DNA from 3 places in the Pseudomonas sp. Marseille-Q0931 genome. Region 2 is predicted to be linked to each of the others. Evidence: predicted binding sites of a transcription regulator. Region 2 holds the regulator's gene; each other region holds the start of a gene.
What was found. Region 2 encodes FliA, which starts transcription of late flagellar genes. Its sites were predicted from a motif close to CTAAAGTTTNNNNNNNNNNNGCCGNTAA; they were not measured.
Positions count from the first base shown of each region.

Region 1: a site for FliA is predicted at 3,086-3,113, ahead of P3C50_RS06325 (methyl-accepting chemotaxis protein). Genes of this name have one in related genera too.
Region 3: a site for FliA is predicted at 3,351-3,378, ahead of P3C50_RS00205 (flagellar protein MotY). Genes of this name have one in related genera too.

Region 1 covers NZ_CALNWT010000001.1:1,311,524-1,317,244, forward strand. Annotated here, with positions in the region: gene P3C50_RS06320 (ABC-F family ATPase) at 1-1,279, shown strand, start outside; gene P3C50_RS06325 (methyl-accepting chemotaxis protein) at 1,360-3,042, opposite strand; gene P3C50_RS06330 (Na+/H+ antiporter family protein) at 3,156-4,475, opposite strand; gene P3C50_RS06335 (methyl-accepting chemotaxis protein) at 4,658-5,721, shown strand, end outside.
Region 2 covers NZ_CALNWT010000001.1:428,965-434,685, forward strand. Annotated here, with positions in the region: gene flhA (flagellar biosynthesis protein FlhA) at 1-1,406, shown strand, start outside; gene flhF (flagellar biosynthesis protein FlhF) at 1,418-2,728, shown strand; gene fleN (flagellar synthesis regulator FleN) at 2,842-3,672, shown strand; gene fliA (RNA polymerase sigma factor FliA) at 3,669-4,415, shown strand; gene P3C50_RS02180 (chemotaxis response regulator CheY) at 4,515-4,889, shown strand; gene P3C50_RS02185 (protein phosphatase CheZ) at 4,909-5,697, shown strand; gene P3C50_RS02190 (chemotaxis protein CheA) at 5,710-5,721, shown strand, end outside.
Region 3 covers NZ_CALNWT010000001.1:34,719-40,439, forward strand. Annotated here, with positions in the region: gene P3C50_RS00185 (DUF5064 family protein) at 1-241, shown strand, start outside; gene P3C50_RS00190 (bacterioferritin-associated ferredoxin) at 316-534, opposite strand; gene rnt (ribonuclease T) at 1,543-2,217, opposite strand; gene pyrC (dihydroorotase) at 2,214-3,260, opposite strand; gene P3C50_RS00205 (flagellar protein MotY) at 3,457-4,356, shown strand; gene P3C50_RS00210 (argininosuccinate synthase) at 4,463-5,680, shown strand.

The DNA.
Region 1 (5,721 bases), 880 kb from region 2:
CTCGCTGCCGGAAATGAGCGAAGAAGACGGCATGAAGGTCGGCGAGCTCGAAGGCGAGTTCGCCGAGATGGACGGCTACACCGCCGAGTCCCGTGCCGGCGAGCTGCTGCTTGGCCTGGGCATTCCGCTGGAACAGCATTTCGGTCCGATGAGCGAAGTCGCGCCCGGCTGGAAGCTGCGCGTGCTGCTGGCCCAGGCGCTGTTCGCCGACCCGGACGTGCTGCTGCTCGACGAGCCGACCAACCACCTGGACATCAACACCATCCGCTGGCTGGAAGCGATCCTCACGGCGCGTAACAGCACCATGATCATCATTTCCCACGACCGTCACTTCCTCAACGCGGTCTGCACCCACATGGCTGACTTGGATTACGGCGAGCTGCGCCTGTTCCCGGGCAACTACGACGAGTACATGACGGCCTCGACTCAGGCTCGCGAGCAGCTGCTGGCCGACAACGCCAAGAAGAAGGCGCAGATCGCCGAACTGCAGACCTTCGTCAGCCGCTTCTCGGCCAACGCCTCCAAGGCCAAGCAGGCCACCAGCCGAGCCAAGCAGATCGACAAGATCCAGCTCGCCGAGGTCAAGCCGTCGAGCCGCGTCAGCCCGTTCATCCGCTTCGACCAGAACAAGAAGCTGCATCGCCAGGCGGTGACCATCGAGAAGCTGTCCAAGGCCTTCGATGACAAGGTGCTGTTCAAGAACTTCGGTTTCCAGGTCGAAGCAGGCGAGCGCGTGGCCATCATCGGCCCCAACGGCATCGGCAAGACCACCCTGCTGCGCACCCTGGTCGGTGAAATGACCCCGGACGCCGGCAGCGTGAAGTGGACCGACAGCGCCGAGGTGGGCTACTACGCCCAGGATCACGCCCACGATTTCGAGGCCGACGAAACCCTGTTCGAGTGGATGGGCCAGTGGACCAGCGGTGAGCAGAACATCCGCGCCGCCCTGGGCCGCATGCTGTTCTCCTCCGACGAGATTCAGAAGTCGGTCAAGGTGCTCTCCGGTGGTGAACAGGGCCGCATGCTGTTCGGCAAGCTGGCCTGCCAGAAGCCCAACGTGCTGGTGATGGACGAACCGACCAACCACCTGGACATGGAGTCGATCGAGGCGCTCAACCTAGCGCTGGAGAACTACCCGGGCACGCTGATCTTCGTCAGCCACGACCGCGAGTTCGTCAGCTCCCTGGCCACGCGCATCATCGAGCTGTCGGACAACGGCGTGACCGATTTCAGTGGCACCTACGATGATTATCTGCGCAGCCAGGGCATCATCGTCTGAGGTCTGCTGCAGAATGACAAAGCCCGCTTTTGCGGGCTTTGTTGTTTCTGCAAACAGCCTGGCAACAGGCGCGCTCCGACTCAGATGCGGAACTGACGCACCAGTGCCCCGAGGCGGTCGCCCAGGCCAGCCAGACTGCGTGCCGTCTGCGCACCACGCTCGGTTTCATCGGCGACGCTGTCCACGGCCACCGCGATCTGATGCACGCTGCGATTGATCTCCTCGGCCACCGCCGTCTGCTCCTCGGCGGCACTGGCAATCTGCGCGTTCATGGCGTTGATGGTGGCGATCAACTGGGCGATGGCGTCGAGCGACTCGCCGGCCTTGTTGGCCTGTTCGCTGGTCAGCTCGCCGGCATCGCTGGAACGGCGCATTGAAGTCACCGACTCAAGCGTGCCCTGCTGCAGGCGGTCGATCATGCCCTGAATTTCCTGGGTGCTCTGCTGGGTACGGCTAGCCAGCGCCCGCACCTCATCGGCGACCACGGCGAAACCACGCCCGGCCTCGCCGGCACGCGCCGCTTCGATGGCGGCGTTGAGCGCCAGCAGGTTGGTCTGCTCGGCGATGGAACGGATCACGTCAAGCACGCTGACGATCGACTGCACATCCTGCTGCAGGCTGTCGAGCGACACGCCACTGCTTCGGATGTCCTCGACCAGTGAGTGAATGCGCTGGATGCTGCCGTCGACCACGCTTTTGGCCGCCTGACCTTCGCGGTCAGTCTGCTGCGCAGCCTCGGCGGCGTTCTGCGCGCTCTTGGCCACTTCGTGAGCGGCAGCCGACATCTCGTTGATCGCCGTAGCCACCTGATCGGTTTCGTGGCGCTGCTGCCCCATCGCCTGCTCCGAACGCTGCGCCTGCTCCGCCACCTGACTCACCAGGCCGGTAAGTTGCCCGGTCATCTCCACGATCTGCCGCACCAAGTCATGGATCTTCTCGACAAAGCGGTTGAAGGAGCCGGCCAACTCGCCCAGTTCGTCCTGATTGGTAACCGGCAAGCGCCGGGTCAGGTCACCCTCGCCAGCGGCGATATCGTCGAGATTGGCCTTGATCTGCTGCAGCGGCCGCAGGAACGCATTGCCCAGCCATACGCCAATCACACCGAACACCACCAGCAGAATCGCCGCCACCACCACGATGCTGGTGATGATGGTGCCGATGCGCTCATCGATATCGTCTTCGACCTCCCTGATCCCCGCTTCGACGCCGTCGAGGTTGAGCGCCGTACCGACGGCCATGTCCCATTTTGGCAGGTAGTAGCTGTAGGCGAGCTTGGGCACCATCACCGACTCGTTGCCCGGCAGCGGCGAGGAATAGTTGACGAAGTAGCTGTTGTTCTTCGCCACGTTGACCAGTTCACGGTTGATATACACCCCGTTCGGGTCGCGGCGGTCGGCCAGGCTCTTGCCGACGTCCACGGGGCTATCGCCGCGGAACAGGCGCACCACGTTGGAGTCGTGGCCGAAGAAATAGCCATCGGCGCCATATTTGATCTTGGAGAGGATGGCGATGGCCTGTTCGCGACTGGCCATGTCGCCTTGTGCTGCCCCATCGTAAAGCCCCTTCACCGAGCCAAGGGCGATCTGCATGTAGTGCTCGAGCTCGCTGCGCTTTTCCTGCAGCAGACGCTCGCGCGTCTCTGCCACCTCGTCGGCCGCCAGGCTCTGCAATACCTTGGCCGCCGTGCCACTGAGCACCAGCGCAAAGAGGATGACGGGAACCAGCGCAAGCAGTATCACCTTGGTTTTCAATGTGAGGCGCATTCTTGTTGTCCTTTTATGCGGAACAAAAAACGGGGCTACCGGTATATCGGCAGCCCCGTGGAAGAATTAAGCGACCCAAGGCGCCGAGAACTTAATCCGGCGCATTCACGCCTTTACAGGAGCATAGCGGCCGCCCAGCCGAACGCCAGCAGCGGCAGGTTGTAGTGCAGGAAGGTCGGCACCACGCTGTCCCAGATGTGGTTGTGCTGGCCATCGGCGTTGAGCCCCGAGGTTGGCCCGAGGGTGGAGTCCGATGCCGGTGAGCCGGCATCGCCCAGCGCGCCGGCAGTCCCGACGATGGAGACGATGGCCAGCGGGCTGAAACCCAGCTGCACACCAAGCGGCACGAAGATCGCCGCAATGATCGGGATGGTGGAAAAGGAAGAGCCGATGCCCATGGTCACCAGCAACCCGACCAGCAGCATCAGCAGTGCGCCGACCGCCTTGTTGTGGCCGATCAAGGCTGCCGAGCTGTCGACCAGTGTCTGCACCTCGCCGGTGGTCTTCATCACCTCGGCGAAGCCGGCCGCGGCGATCATGATGAAGCCGATCATGGCCATCATCTTCATGCCTTCGGTGAACAGGCCGTCCGCCTCTTTCCAGCGCACCACGCCGGATACCGAGAAGATCACGAAGCCGACCAGCGCGCCGATGATCATCGAGTCCAGCCACAGCTGCACGACGAAAGCCGCGGCGATGGCCAGCCCCGCAACCAGCAGGCTCAGCGGATTGTACTGGGCATCCACGCGCTCGCTCTGTGCGACCTTTTCCAGGTCATACACGCGCTTGCCGCGATAACTGAACAGCACCGCCACGAGCAGGCCGAAGAGCATGCCCAGCGCCGGAATGGCCATAGCCTGAGTGATGCTGATACCGGTGACATCGACACCGGACTTGGCCACGTTGGCCAATAGGATCTCGTTGAGGAAGATGCCGCCAAAGCCAACCGGCAGAAACATGTACGGCGTGATCAGGCCGAAGGTCAGCACACAGGCGATCAGACGACGGTCGAGCTGCAACTTGCTCAACACGTAGAGCAACGGCGGTACCAGCAACGGAATGAAGGCGATGTGGATCGGCAGCAGGTTCTGCGAGGAGATCGCGACCGCCAGCAGCAACGCGATCAGCAGCCATTTCAACGCCCCGCCCCTACCGTCCTGCTGCTTGTCGACCAGCGCCAGCGCGCGATCCGCTAGCGCATGCGCCAGGCCGGATTTGGCGATGGCAACAGCGAAAGCACCGAGCAGTGCGTAGGACAGCGCAACCGTAGCCCCGCCACCCAGCCCCTGGTTGAACGCCTTCAGCGTGCCTTCGATACCCAGCCCGCCGAGCAGGCCGCCGGCCAGTGCGCCGATGATCAGTGCCACGACCACGTGTACGCGACAGAGACTGAGGGCCAGCATGATGCCGACCGCGGCGATTACAGCGTTCATAAACACTCCACCTGCACAACGCAAAAAGCCGCGTACTGTGCCGCATGCGGACTATCCTGTCAAAATCGACGATCGTTCAGAATTCAAAGCGAAGCGTGCACAATCCCGAGCGCACACCAATCGATCAAGAATGCCCGACGCATACCGATAACCGTACTGGTCCATGTAGAAAGGAACGCACCATGCTGTTCAGTCGTCTTTCGATCCAATGGAAGATCACCCTGCTCGCCGGCCTATGCCTACTCGCCATCGTCACCTTGCTGGTGGGTGCCTCGCAGTATCAGTCCAGCCGCAGCGCCGGCCTGGTGCGCGAGGCCAGCTCCAGCATGCTCGAGGAAAGCGCCAAGCTGCGCCTGAAGGCGCGCAGCGAATTACAGGCCATCCGCATTCAGCGCTACTTCATGGACGCCTATCAGTACGGCAAGGGATTTTCCCGGCAGATTCTGTTCCTGCGCGAACAGGCTGAGAAACGCTTCCTTGACGCGTTCGACCTGCGCGAGGACCTGACTCGCCAGGTACGCAGCAGCCTGGAAGCCAATCCGGACCTGCTCGGCCTGTATCTGGTATTCGAGCCCAACGCCCTGGATGGTAAGGATGAGCTGTTCGCCGACCAAGCCGATCTCGGCAGCAATGAACGCGGACGCTTCGCCCTGTACTGGGCGCAGCCCACCGTCGGCCAGCTGGAAGCCGAGGCGATGAACGAAGAGTTGCTCGGCGACACCACGCCCGGTGACAACGGCATTGCCTACAACGCCTGGTATACCTGCCCGCGCGAAACGCGCCAGCCCTGCGTACTGGAACCGTATTACGACGACGTCGACGGACAAAGGACGTTGATGACCAGCATCGCTTTCCCGCTGGAGCTCGAAGGCAAAATCATCGGCGTGATGGGCGTGGATATCAGCCTGGCCAGCCTGCAGCAAATCAGCCAGGAGGCCAACAGTGACCTGTATAGCGGGCTAGGCCACGTCAGCATCTTCAGCCCCGGCGCGCTGCTTGCCGGGCACAGCCGTGACGCGGGCCTGCTCAGTCAGCCCGTTGATCGCGCGTTCCCGGATCAGGCCAACGAACTGCGCGGCCTGATTCAAAGCGGCAGCGCTGCCGAATTGAAGCATGGCGATATGCTCCGCGAACTGAGCCCTTTCAAGCCGATTCCCGAGTCCAGACCCTGGACAGTTCTGCTTGAAGTTCCTCAGAGCGTCCTGCTCGAGCGCGCGACCAAACTGGGCGCTCAACTGGATGCGAA
Region 2 (5,721 bases):
AGGTCTACACCTTGCTGACCATAGGTGACGGTCTGGTGGCGCAGATTCCTTCGCTGTTGCTGTCCACGGCCGCCGCCGTGATGGTGACCCGGGTGTCCACCTCCGAAGACATGGGGGCGCAGGTCAACCGGCAGATGTTTGCATCGCCCCGTGCTCTGGCGGTGGCCGCTGCGATCCTGATCGCCATGGGCCTGGTGCCGGGTATGCCACATTTCTCCTTCATCAGCCTGGGGCTGGTGGCTGCCGCCGGTGCTTACTGGATTGCGCACAAGAAACGTCGGGCCGAGGAGGCGGAGGTCAAGGAAGTCCAGCGTCAGCAGGAACTGCTGCCGGCGCAGAAGGCCCAGGAGGTCAAGGAGCTGGGTTGGGACGATGTCACCCCGGTGGACATGGTCGGCCTGGAGGTAGGTTATCGCCTGATTCCGCTGGTCGATCGCAACCAGGGTGGCCAGCTGCTCGCGCGGATCAAGGGTGTGCGCAAGAAGCTGTCGCAGGAGATGGGCTTTCTCATGCCCTCAGTGCATATCCGCGACAACCTTGATTTGGCGCCCAACGCCTATCGTCTGACGCTGATGGGGGTCAGTGTCGCCGAGGCGGAGGTCTATCCGGACCGCGAGCTGGCGATCAACCCCGGCCAGGTGTTCGGCCCGCTCAATGGCATCGCCGCCAAGGATCCGGCGTTCGGTCTGGAGGCCGTGTGGATCGACCCCACTCAGCGCGATCAGGCGCAGTCGCTGGGCTACACCGTGGTCGATGCCAGTACCGTGGTGGCCACTCATCTCAACCAGATTCTGCACAAGCATGCCCACGAGCTGCTGGGACACGAGGAAGTGCAACAGCTGATGCAGCTGCTGGCCAAGAGTTCGCCGAAGCTAGCCGAAGAATTGGTGCCGGGGCTGGTATCGCTGTCGACCCTGCTCAAGGTGCTGCAGGCGCTGCTCCAGGAGCAGGTGCCGGTGCGTGACATCCGTACCATCGCCGAGGCCATCGCCAACGTCGCGCCGAAGAGTCAAGATCCCGCCGCGATGGTCGCCGCGGTACGCGTCTCGCTGGCCCGCGCCATCGTGCAAGGCATCGTGGGACTAGAGCCGGAGCTGCCTGTGATAACCCTCGAACCAAGGTTGGAACAGATCTTGCTCAACAGTCTGCAGAAGGCCGGTCAGGGCGGTGAGGATGGCATCCTCCTCGAACCGGGCATGGCCGAGAAGCTGCAGCGTTCCCTGGTGGAAGCGGCGCAGCGCCAGGAAATGCTCGGCAAGCCGGTGATTCTGCTGGTGGCCGGACCGGTCCGGGCGATGTTGTCGCGCTTCGCGCGGCTGGCGGTACCCAGCATGCACGTGCTGGCATACCAGGAAATTCCGGACAACAAGCAGGTCACCATAGTCGCTACGGTTGGCCAGAACTGAGGTAAAGGGTCATGCAGGTCAAACGCTTCTTCGCCGCCGATATGCGGACCGCCATGAAACTGGTGCGTGATGAATTGGGCGCCGACGCCTCGATCATCGGCAATCGCCGTGTCGCCGGTGGTGTCGAGCTGACGGCAGCGCTGGACTATCAGGCGCCGACGCCGGTGCGCCCGAACCCGGCGCTGGAAGCCGAGCTGCGCAAGACCCAGGCGCGCATCGCCAGTGCCCAGGCCGAGCTGACCACGCGTGCCGAGCAGGATGCCGGCAAGGACCGTCAACTGTTCGCCAATGAGTCGCTGCTGGCGCCCGAACTGCCGGCGACCCTGGTCAAGCCGCAGCGCCCGGTCGAAGCCGCTGTACCTGCTACGCCTGCGGTCGACCCGCGCGCACTGGAAGCCATGCGCTTCGAGCTGCACGGCTTGCGTGAGCTGATCGAAGTACAGCTGGGTTCCATCGCCTGGGGGCAGTTGCAGAATCGCCGCCCGCAGCAGGCCAATCTGTGGCGCCGCCTGCAGCGCATGGGGCTGTCTGCCGAGCTGTCGCAGGCGCTGCTGAGCAAGGTGGCCGGCGTTGCCGAGCCGCGTCAGGCCTGGCGTATGCTGCTGGCGCATCTGGCTCACGCGATCAGTACGCCCAAGGTCGAGCCGCTGGAAGAGGGCGGAGTGATCGCTCTGGTCGGTCCGGCCGGCATGGGCAAGACCACCACCCTGGCCAAGCTGGCCGCACGTTACGTGCTTAAGTACGGCTCGCAACAGGTCGCTCTGGTGAGCATGGACAGCTTCCGTATTGGCGCGCAGGAGCAGCTCAAGACCCTGGGGCGCATTCTCGGTGTGTCGGTGACTCAGGTCGATCCTGGTCAGTCTCTGCTGCAGGCGCTGGCGCCGCTGGCCAAGAAACGCGTGGTGCTGGTCGATACCGCTGGCCTGCCAGGCAACGATCCGGCGCTGCGTATGCAGCTGGAGAGCCTGGCCTCGGCACGCATCAAGGCGAAGAATTATCTGGTATTGGCCGCAACAAGTCAGAGCCAAGTGCTCAAGGCGGCCTACCATAGTTACAAGCGTTGTGGCCTTTCAGGCTGCATACTGACGAAGCTGGATGAAGCCGCGAGTCTGGGTGAGGTTTTAGGTCTGGCTATAGGCCAGCAACTGCCGGTAGCCTATGTGACGGACGGGCCGCGGATTCCGGATGACCTGCAAGTGCCGCGTAGCCATCAGTTGGTCAGCCGCGCAGTGGGGCTGCAGGCCGCCGAGGAGCCGAGTGAAGACGCCATGGCGCAGATGTTCGCCGGCCTCTATCACAATCCGGCCAAGCGAGCCGGCTGAAGCGGCGAGAATGTTGCACCCTCCCGCCACGTGGCGCGGGAGTGAACGGCCTCAACGGGTGTTTTCAACGGCCTGTAGGGCCAAGTCGAAGTTAGACAAGGTGTAGAAAGAACATGGCTATGCATCCCGTACAGGTGATTGCGGTTACTGGCGGCAAGGGTGGCGTCGGCAAGACCAATGTGTCGGTCAATCTGTCCATGGCCCTGGCCGATCTCGGCCGTCGGGTGATGCTGATGGACGCTGACCTGGGCCTGGCCAACGTCGACGTTCTGTTGGGACTCACGCCCAAGCGCACCCTGGCTGATGTCATCTCGGGTGAATGCGATCTGCGTGACGTCCTGCTGCAGGGGCCGGGCGGCATCCGCATCGTGCCGGCAGCGTCCGGCACACAGAGCATGGTCAGTCTCACGCCGATGCAGCATGCAGGCTTGATCCAGGCATTCAGTGACATCAGCGAAAATCTTGACGTGCTGGTGATCGACACCGCTGCCGGCATCGGCGATGCGGTCGTCAGCTTCGTGCGTGCTGCGCAGGAGATCCTCGTGGTGGTGTGCGATGAGCCCACCTCGATTACCGATGCCTACGCGCTGATCAAGCTGCTCAATCGCGATCACGGCATCAGTCGCTTCCGTGTATTGGCCAATATGGCCCATAGCCCGCAGGAAGGACGCAATCTCTTTGCTAAGCTGACCAAGGTGACGGATCGTTTCCTCGATGTCGCCCTGCAGTATGTCGGTGCCGTGCCCTACGATGAATGTGTGCGTAAGGCCGTGCAGAAGCAGCGCGCCGTTTATGAAGCCTTCCCTCGATCCAAGTGCGCCCTGGCGTTCAAGGCGATAGCTCAGAAGGTAGATACCTGGCCGTTACCGGCCAATCCTCGTGGTCATCTGGAGTTTTTCGTCGAGCGTCTGGTGCAACAACCGACCGCAGACTCGGCCGTATGACAGCAGCCTCTGGACTTCGTATGTACAACAAGGCTCAGGCGCAGGACTCCCAGCACCAGCTGATCGAGCGCTATGCGCCGCTGGTCAAGCGCATCGCCTACCACCTGCTGGCCCGCTTGCCGGCCAGCGTGCAGGTCGATGATCTTATCCAGGCCGGCATGATCGGCCTGCTCGAAGCCTCGCGCAAATACGACTCCAGCAAGGGCGCCAGTTTCGAGACCTTCGCGGGTATCCGTATCCGTGGCTCCATGCTCGACGAGGTGCGCAAGGGCGATTGGGCGCCGCGTTCGGTGCACCGCAACAGCCGTATGGTCAGCGATGCTATTCGTGTCGTTGAAGCAAGAACTGGGCGCGACGCTAAAGATCACGAGGTCGCGGCCGAACTCCAATTGAGTCTGGAGGATTACTACGGCATTCTTGGCGACACTTTGGGCAGCCGCCTGTTCAGCTTCGACGACCTGTTGCAGGACGGCGAGCATGGCGGGCTGCACGAAGACGCCGGACACACTCACCTCGAACCTTCGCGGGACCTCGAAGACGAACGCTTCCAGGCGGCCTTGGCCGATGCCATCGCCGGTTTGCCGGAGCGCGAACGTCTGGTGCTGGCGCTGTATTACGATGAAGAACTGAACTTGAAGGAAATCGGTGAAGTGCTGGGGGTTAGCGAGTCACGCGTGAGCCAGTTGCACAGCCAGTGCGCGGCGCGTCTGCGCTCGCGGCTGAGTGAATGGCGTGCTGGCTGAAGGCGGCGTACTCGCAGGCGCAAACGGTTTCACGATTAAAGGACGTAGTTGCAAGCGCAATACGTTTGGGACTGTACGGAGGTCGACTTGGACAAGAACATGAAAATCCTCATCGTTGACGATTTCTCGACGATGCGACGGATCATCAAGAACCTCTTGCGGGATTTGGGTTTCACCAACACCGCGGAAGCCGATGACGGCACCTCGGCACTGCCGATGCTGCAAAGCGGCAGTTTCGACTTTCTGGTGACCGACTGGAACATGCCCGGCATGACCGGCATCGACCTGCTGCGTGCCGTACGCGCCGACGAGCGCCTCAAGCACCTGCCGGTGCTGATGGTGACCGCTGAAGCCAAGCGCGATCAGATCATCGAGGCGGCCCAGGCCGGCGTGAACGGCTATGTAGTCAAACCCTTCACCGCTCAGGTGCTGAAGGAAAAGATCGAGAAGATCTTCGAGCGGGTCAACGGCTGATGCCGGCCGCGAGGGTGCTATGGAACACGATGACTCCACGCTGGGTGACCTTGAATCGTCCCTGAAAACCAATGCCCGTGAGCTGGTCGATAGCCTCGAAAAAGGTAACTTCGGCAACGCGGTGCAACTGATCAACGAGCTCAACAAGGTTCGTGATCGCGGGCTGTATCACGAGGTCGGCAAACTGACCCGTGAACTGCACAACGCCATTGTCAATTTTCAACTCGATCCGCGTATGCCGCATGCCCAGGAGCTGTCGCAGATTGCCGACGCTACCGAGCGGCTGAACTACGTCGTGACCATGACCGAGAAGGCTGCCAACCGGACCATGGATCTGGTCGAACAGAGCGCGCCGCTGGTCAATGATCTGAGCGATGAAGCGCAGAGCCTGAACGTCGAATGGGGCCGCTTTATGCGCCGTGAAATCGGTGCCGACGGTTTTCGCGAGCTGGCCAAGCGTGTCGAGCTGTTCCTCGCCCGCAGTGAGCGAGATGGCGCCAAGCTCTCAGGCCATCTCAACGACATTCTGCTGGCGCAGGACTACCAGGACCTTACCGGTCAGGTGATCAAGCGTGTCACCCAACTGGTGACCGAAGTGGAAAGCAACCTGCTCAAGCTGATGCTCATGGCCAGCCAGGTCGACCGTTTCGCCGGTATTCAGCACGACCACGAAGTGCTGCGCGCCGAACAGGAAAAATTAAAAGAACCATCGCGGGGTGAAGGTCCGCAGATTCATGCCGATAAGCGTGATGACGTTGCCTCCAGCCAGGACGATGTCGACGACCTGCTGTCCAGTCTAGGGTTCTAAGGAGCACACAATATGAGCTTCGGC
Region 3 (5,721 bases), 390 kb from region 2:
GGTCGGCGAGATCGACGGCAAGGCTTTCGAAGAGGTCTTCGAGATGCATCGCGATACCGCCTTCAACTTCGCCAGTGTGATCTCCCGGCTGGTGACCAAGCATGGCTTGCCAGCCAACCACAGCCCGATCATGCGTGCGCATGCCGAATACGATGCGATCTTCGAGGACATCCGCGCCAAGCTGCACGCCGCTCCTGGGGACGCCGTAGACTTCGACCATATGCAGCGTGACGGCCTGTAAGCGCAGGTGACGCTTTTTCAGGAATAAAAAAACCGGATTCAAGGATCCGGTTTTTTGCATTCTGGCGGCGTGTTTCAGGCTGCGACGAAACCTGCGGGGTAGGCCAGCGAGGCCTGACTGCTCTGCACTTCGGCGATGGTTTCGCGAACCACCTGCTTGGCCAGGCAGGCACACTTGCCGCACTGGCTGGCGATGCCGAGGGTGCCGCGCACTTCACGGTAACTGCAGCAGCCTTCATAGACTGCGTCGCGGATTTGCGTATCGGTGACACCTTCACAGAGGCAGACGTACATAGGCAAGGCTCGTCTTGGTAGTTCTGTTCGATGGGTCGGATACTAATGTTAATGAGAATGCTTGTCAAAGATCGATTGCGAATGCTCATAGAGTCTGACGAACGGTACAGCCGCCGTTAGGGGGCGGGTAGAGAAAGGTCTTTGCGTTTTCGGGGAGGATGCATTTGATACTGGACTGGCAATTACGTGTTAGCTGTCGATGAATTGGCACTATCCGTTAGCGCGCCGCCTGTCCTGATGGGTTTCGCCCCTTACGGGCGACTCACTTTCTTTGCTTGTGCAAAGAAAGTAAGCAAAGAAACACACCCCTGCATACGACCCCGGCTGCGCCGGGGTTCCCTCGCTCCATCACCGCTCCAGGGGCACGACCGGATGCGGCCCACCGACGAAGGGCCATCCCTGGCCCATCACGGCTCTCGCGACATCCATGTCGCTCAACCCCCTCCACGGTGATTCCACTCGGCCTCCTGAAGGGGACTTGGGCGTCGTCTGTGAGATCCGCGCTTCAAGAGCAAAAGCCAAACGCTACCGACTTTGATCGTCCCGTCAGAAGGCCGAGTGGAGGTGTCGCGTAGGGGGATGAGCCGCATGGATGCGGCGAAATACCGATGGCGGCCCCGCTTAAAAGGCCAGGGATGGCCCATGTAAGCCGGCCCCCGGAGCGGCGCCGGAGCGAGGGGAGTTGAGCGAAGCGAAACCCGGATGTCGGGGTGCCCTTCTCTTTGGTTACTTTCTCTTGGGCAAGCAAGAGCTACGAAGCGCAGCGAAGTAACAGCCGCAGGCTGGCCCGAAGGGTGAGCGCAGCGAATCAAGTGACTCGCCCGTGAGGGGCGAAACCAAGACGAAAGATCGACACGCCAATGATCTTTGCCCGGATATAAATAGCGCAAAAGAACACACAAACTTGCCAGTCCGGTATCAAGCTGCAAGTTCCCAAAGCTATGCGATGAACCAAAAAAACCGGCAGACGCCGGTTTTTTCATGGGGTTCGATCTGCCGTGCAGAGCCTCACTGATCGAACTCGTCCCAGCCGCCCATTTCCTTCCAGCGGTTGACGATGCCGCAGAACAGTTCGGCGGTCTTTTCGGTGTCGTAGCGGGCCGAATGCGCTTCCTTGCCGTCGAATTCGATGCCGGCGACCTGGCAGGCCTTGGCCAGCACGGTCTGGCCGTAGGCGAGGCCGGCCAGGGTGGCAGTATCGAAGCTGGAAAAGGGGTGGAAGGGGTTGCGCTTGATGCCGCAACGCGCCACTGCAGCGTTGAGAAAGCCCAGGTCGAAACTGCTGTTGTGCCCGACCAGGATCGCGCGCTTGCAGCCAGCCGATTTGATCGACTTGCGCAGACCCTTGAAGATCTCGCCCAGGGCATGCTCCTCGCTTACCGCCATACGCAGCGGATGGTCGAGCTTGATGCCGGTGAACTCCAGCGCCGCCGCTTCGATATTGGCGCCTTCGAAGGGCTCGATGCGGAAGAAGTGGGTGTGATCCGGATAAAGGAAGCCGCTCTCGTCCATGGCGATGGTGGTCGCGGCGATTTCCAGCAGGGCATCGGTGGCGCTGTTGAAGCCGCCGGTCTCGACGTCCACGACCACCGGCAGGTAGCCCCGAAAGCGCGCCGCCATGGGCGTGCGCGGGCCGGACGGCAGACTGGGCTCGAGTTCGTCGTCGTAGTTTTCTTCGCTCACGCCTGACCCTCCAGCAGCTTCCAGCGCAGGGTCTCGCCAGCGCGCAGCGGTACGACGCTGTTGTCTCCCAGCGGCAGGGTGGCCGGCACGGTCCACTCTTCGCGTACCAGGGTGATGCTGTCGCTGTTGCGCGGCATGCCATAGAAGTCCGGGCCATGGAAGCTGGCGAAGGCTTCCAGCTTGTCCAGTGCACCACGCTGTTCGAAGGCCTCGGCGTACAGCTCGATGGCGGCATAGGCGGTGTAGCAGCCGGCGCAGCCGCAGGCGGCTTCCTTGGCGTGCTTGACGTGCGGCGCCGAATCAGTGCCGAGGAAGAACTTGGCGTTGCCACTGGTGGCGGCGTCGAGCAGGGCTTCCTGGTGCACGTTGCGCTTGAGGATCGGCAGGCAATAGAAGTGCGGGCGAATGCCGCCGACCAGCATGTGGTTGCGGTTGTACAGCAGGTGGTGCGCGGTGATGGTGGCGCCGACATTGGCCGAGGCCGCCTCGACGAACTGCACCGCGTCACGCGTGGTGATGTGCTCGAACACCACCTTGAGCGTCGGGAAACGCTCGACCACGCGGGTGAGGTGTTCGTCGATGAAGGTCTTCTCGCGGTCGAACACGTCGATCTCGGCGCGGGTCACTTCGCCATGGACCAGCAGCAGCATGCCGACTTCGGCCATGGCTTCCAGCGCCGGGAAGATCTTGTCGATGCTGGTCACGCCCGAATCGGAGTTGGTGGTGGCGCCGGCCGGGTAGAGCTTGGCGGCATGCACGAAACCGCTGGCCTTGGCTGCACGCACGTCTTCCGGGCTGGTGTTGTCGGTGAGGTAGAGCACCATCAACGGTTCGAAGCGACTGCCGGCCGGGCGCGCTGCGAGAATGCGCTGGCGATAGGCGTCGGCCTCGGCGGCGTTGCGCACCGGCGGTACCAGGTTGGGCATGATGATGGCGCGGCCGAAGGTGCGCGCGGCATCGCCGACGGTGTGTGGCAGCACCGCGCCATCGCGCAGGTGAATGTGCCAGTCATCGGGACGCAGGAGAGTCAGGCGATCGGACATGGAGGCTTCCAGGCGGGTAAAACGTGGCCGCATGTTAACTGAAAAGGGTCAGCTCGCGCTCGCGCCGGCGCGACAATCGCACGCAGGGGGGTCAAGTTTCCGCGCGCCTGACCGATACCCCGTGAGAATACTGTGAACCGCCGTGGAGCCTGTCGTGCGTGCGCTCAATTTCCTCCTGATCAGCCTGTTGGCTGGCATGCCTCTATGTCTGCCGGCGCATGCCATCAGCTTCCAGACCCGGCTGGAGAAGGTGGAGTGGACGGTCGAGGGCGATCAGTTCGAGTGCCGCCTGAGTCAGCCGATCAGTAATTTCGGCAGCGGCGAGTTCGTGCGCCGCGCCGGTGAGCAGGTCACCTTCCGCCTCAAGGCCCGTGAGCGCTGGATGGGTGCTGGTTCGGCGACCTTGCTGGCAGCGGCGGCGCCCTGGCAGCCGGGGCGCGGCGACATCAACCTGGGTGTGGTCAGCGTCGGCAACGGCGAAGTTCCGTTCAACAGCTCGCAGGAGCAGGGCGCGCGCCTGCTCACCGGTTTGCTCGAAGGCCGCAGCCCGGTGGTGCGCCACCGCACCCTCAATGGCAGTGACAACTTCGAGGTGCGCCTGCTGCCGGTGAAATTTCACAAGGCTTACGACGATTACCAGGTCTGTACCGCCAAGTTGCTGCCGGTCAACTTCGATCAGATTCGTCAGGCGCAGATTGGCTTTCCCGGTGGCGGCATCGATCTCGACCCAATGGCCAAGGCCAAGCTCGATATCATCCTCGACTTCGTCAAGGCCGACCCATCCATCAACAGCTTTCAGATCGACGGCCACGCCGACAACAGCGGCAACCGCCTGACCAACCGCGACCTGTCGCGCCGCCGCGCGCTGGCCGTGCAGGAATATCTGGTAGCCGGCGGCGTACCGGTCGAGCAGATCACCATGCGTTTTCATGGCGAGCGTTATCCCCTCGCGCCCAATAACAGCGAAGCCAATCGGGCCAAGAACCGCCGGGCGACCCTGCGCCTGGATCGTGTGCCGCAGCCCGAGGCACCGCAGCAGAGTGCTCCCGCTCCCGCCACCACGCCGGTCGATCCGCCAAGCAGCCGATCGTCCTGAGCCACTTTGACGTCGCTTGGTCAACTCCGACTGTCGCACCCCTGTAAATTGAGCCGCTTGGCCAGTAGAATCACCGGTTTTACCGTACAACCCGTGGAGTGATGGCATGGCGGACGTCAAAAAGGTAGTTCTGGCCTATTCCGGTGGCCTGGACACCTCGGTGATCCTCAAGTGGCTGCAAGATACCTATAACTGTGAAGTGGTGACCTTCACCGCCGATCTCGGCCAGGGCGAAGAGGTCGAGCCGGCCCGTGCCAAGGCCCAGGCAATGGGCGTTAAGGAAATCTACATCGACGACCTGCGCGAGGAGTTCGTCCGCGATTTCGTCTACCCGATGTTCCGCGCCAACACCGTCTACGAAGGCGAATACCTGCTGGGTACCTCCATCGCCCGCCCGCTGATCGCCAAGCGCCTGATCGAAATCGCCAACGAGACCGGTGCCGACGCCATCTCCCACGGTGCGACCGGCAAGGGCAACGACCAGGTGCGTTTCGAACTGGGCGCCTATGCGCTGAAGCCGGGTGTAAAAGTCATCGCCCCGTGGCGTGAGTGGGACCTGCTGTCGCGCGAGAAGCTGATGGACTACGCCGAGAAGCACGCCATCCCGATCGAGCGCCACGGCAAGAAGAAGTCGCCGTACTCCATGGACGCCAACCTGCTGCACATCTCCTATGAAGGTGGCGTGCTGGAAGACACCTGGACCGAGCACGAAGAAGACATGTGGAAATGGACTGTCTCCCCTGAGGCAGCACCGGACGCACCGACTTATATCGAGCTGACCTACCGCGCCGGCGACATCGTCGCCATCGACGGCAAGGACATGAGCCCGGCGCAGGTGCTGGCCGAACTGAACCGCATTGGCGGCGAGAACGGCATCGGTCGTCTGGACATCGTCGAGAACCGTTTCGTTGGCATGAAGTCCCGCGGCTGCTACGAAACCCCCGGCGGCACCATCATGCTCAAGGCCCACCGCGCCATCGAGTCGATCACCCTCGACCGTGAAGTGGCTCACCTCAAAGACGAGCTGATGCCGAAATACGCCAGCCTGATCTACAACGGTTTCTGGTGGAGCCCGGAGCGTCTGATGCTGCAACAGATGATCGACGCCTCCCAAGCCAACGTGAACGGCGTGGTCCGCCTGAAGCTGTACAAGGGCAACGTCATCGTCACTGGTCGCAAGTCCGACGATTCGCTGTTCGACGCCAATATCGCGACCTTCGAGGAAGATGGCGGCGCCTACAACCAGCAGGACGCGGCGGGCTTCATCAAGCTCAACGCCCTGCGTATGCGTATCGCTGCAGGCAAGGGCCGCAAGCTGGTCTAAGCTAAAACTCTTGCGTCACAAGGACCCCGGCCAAGTGCCGG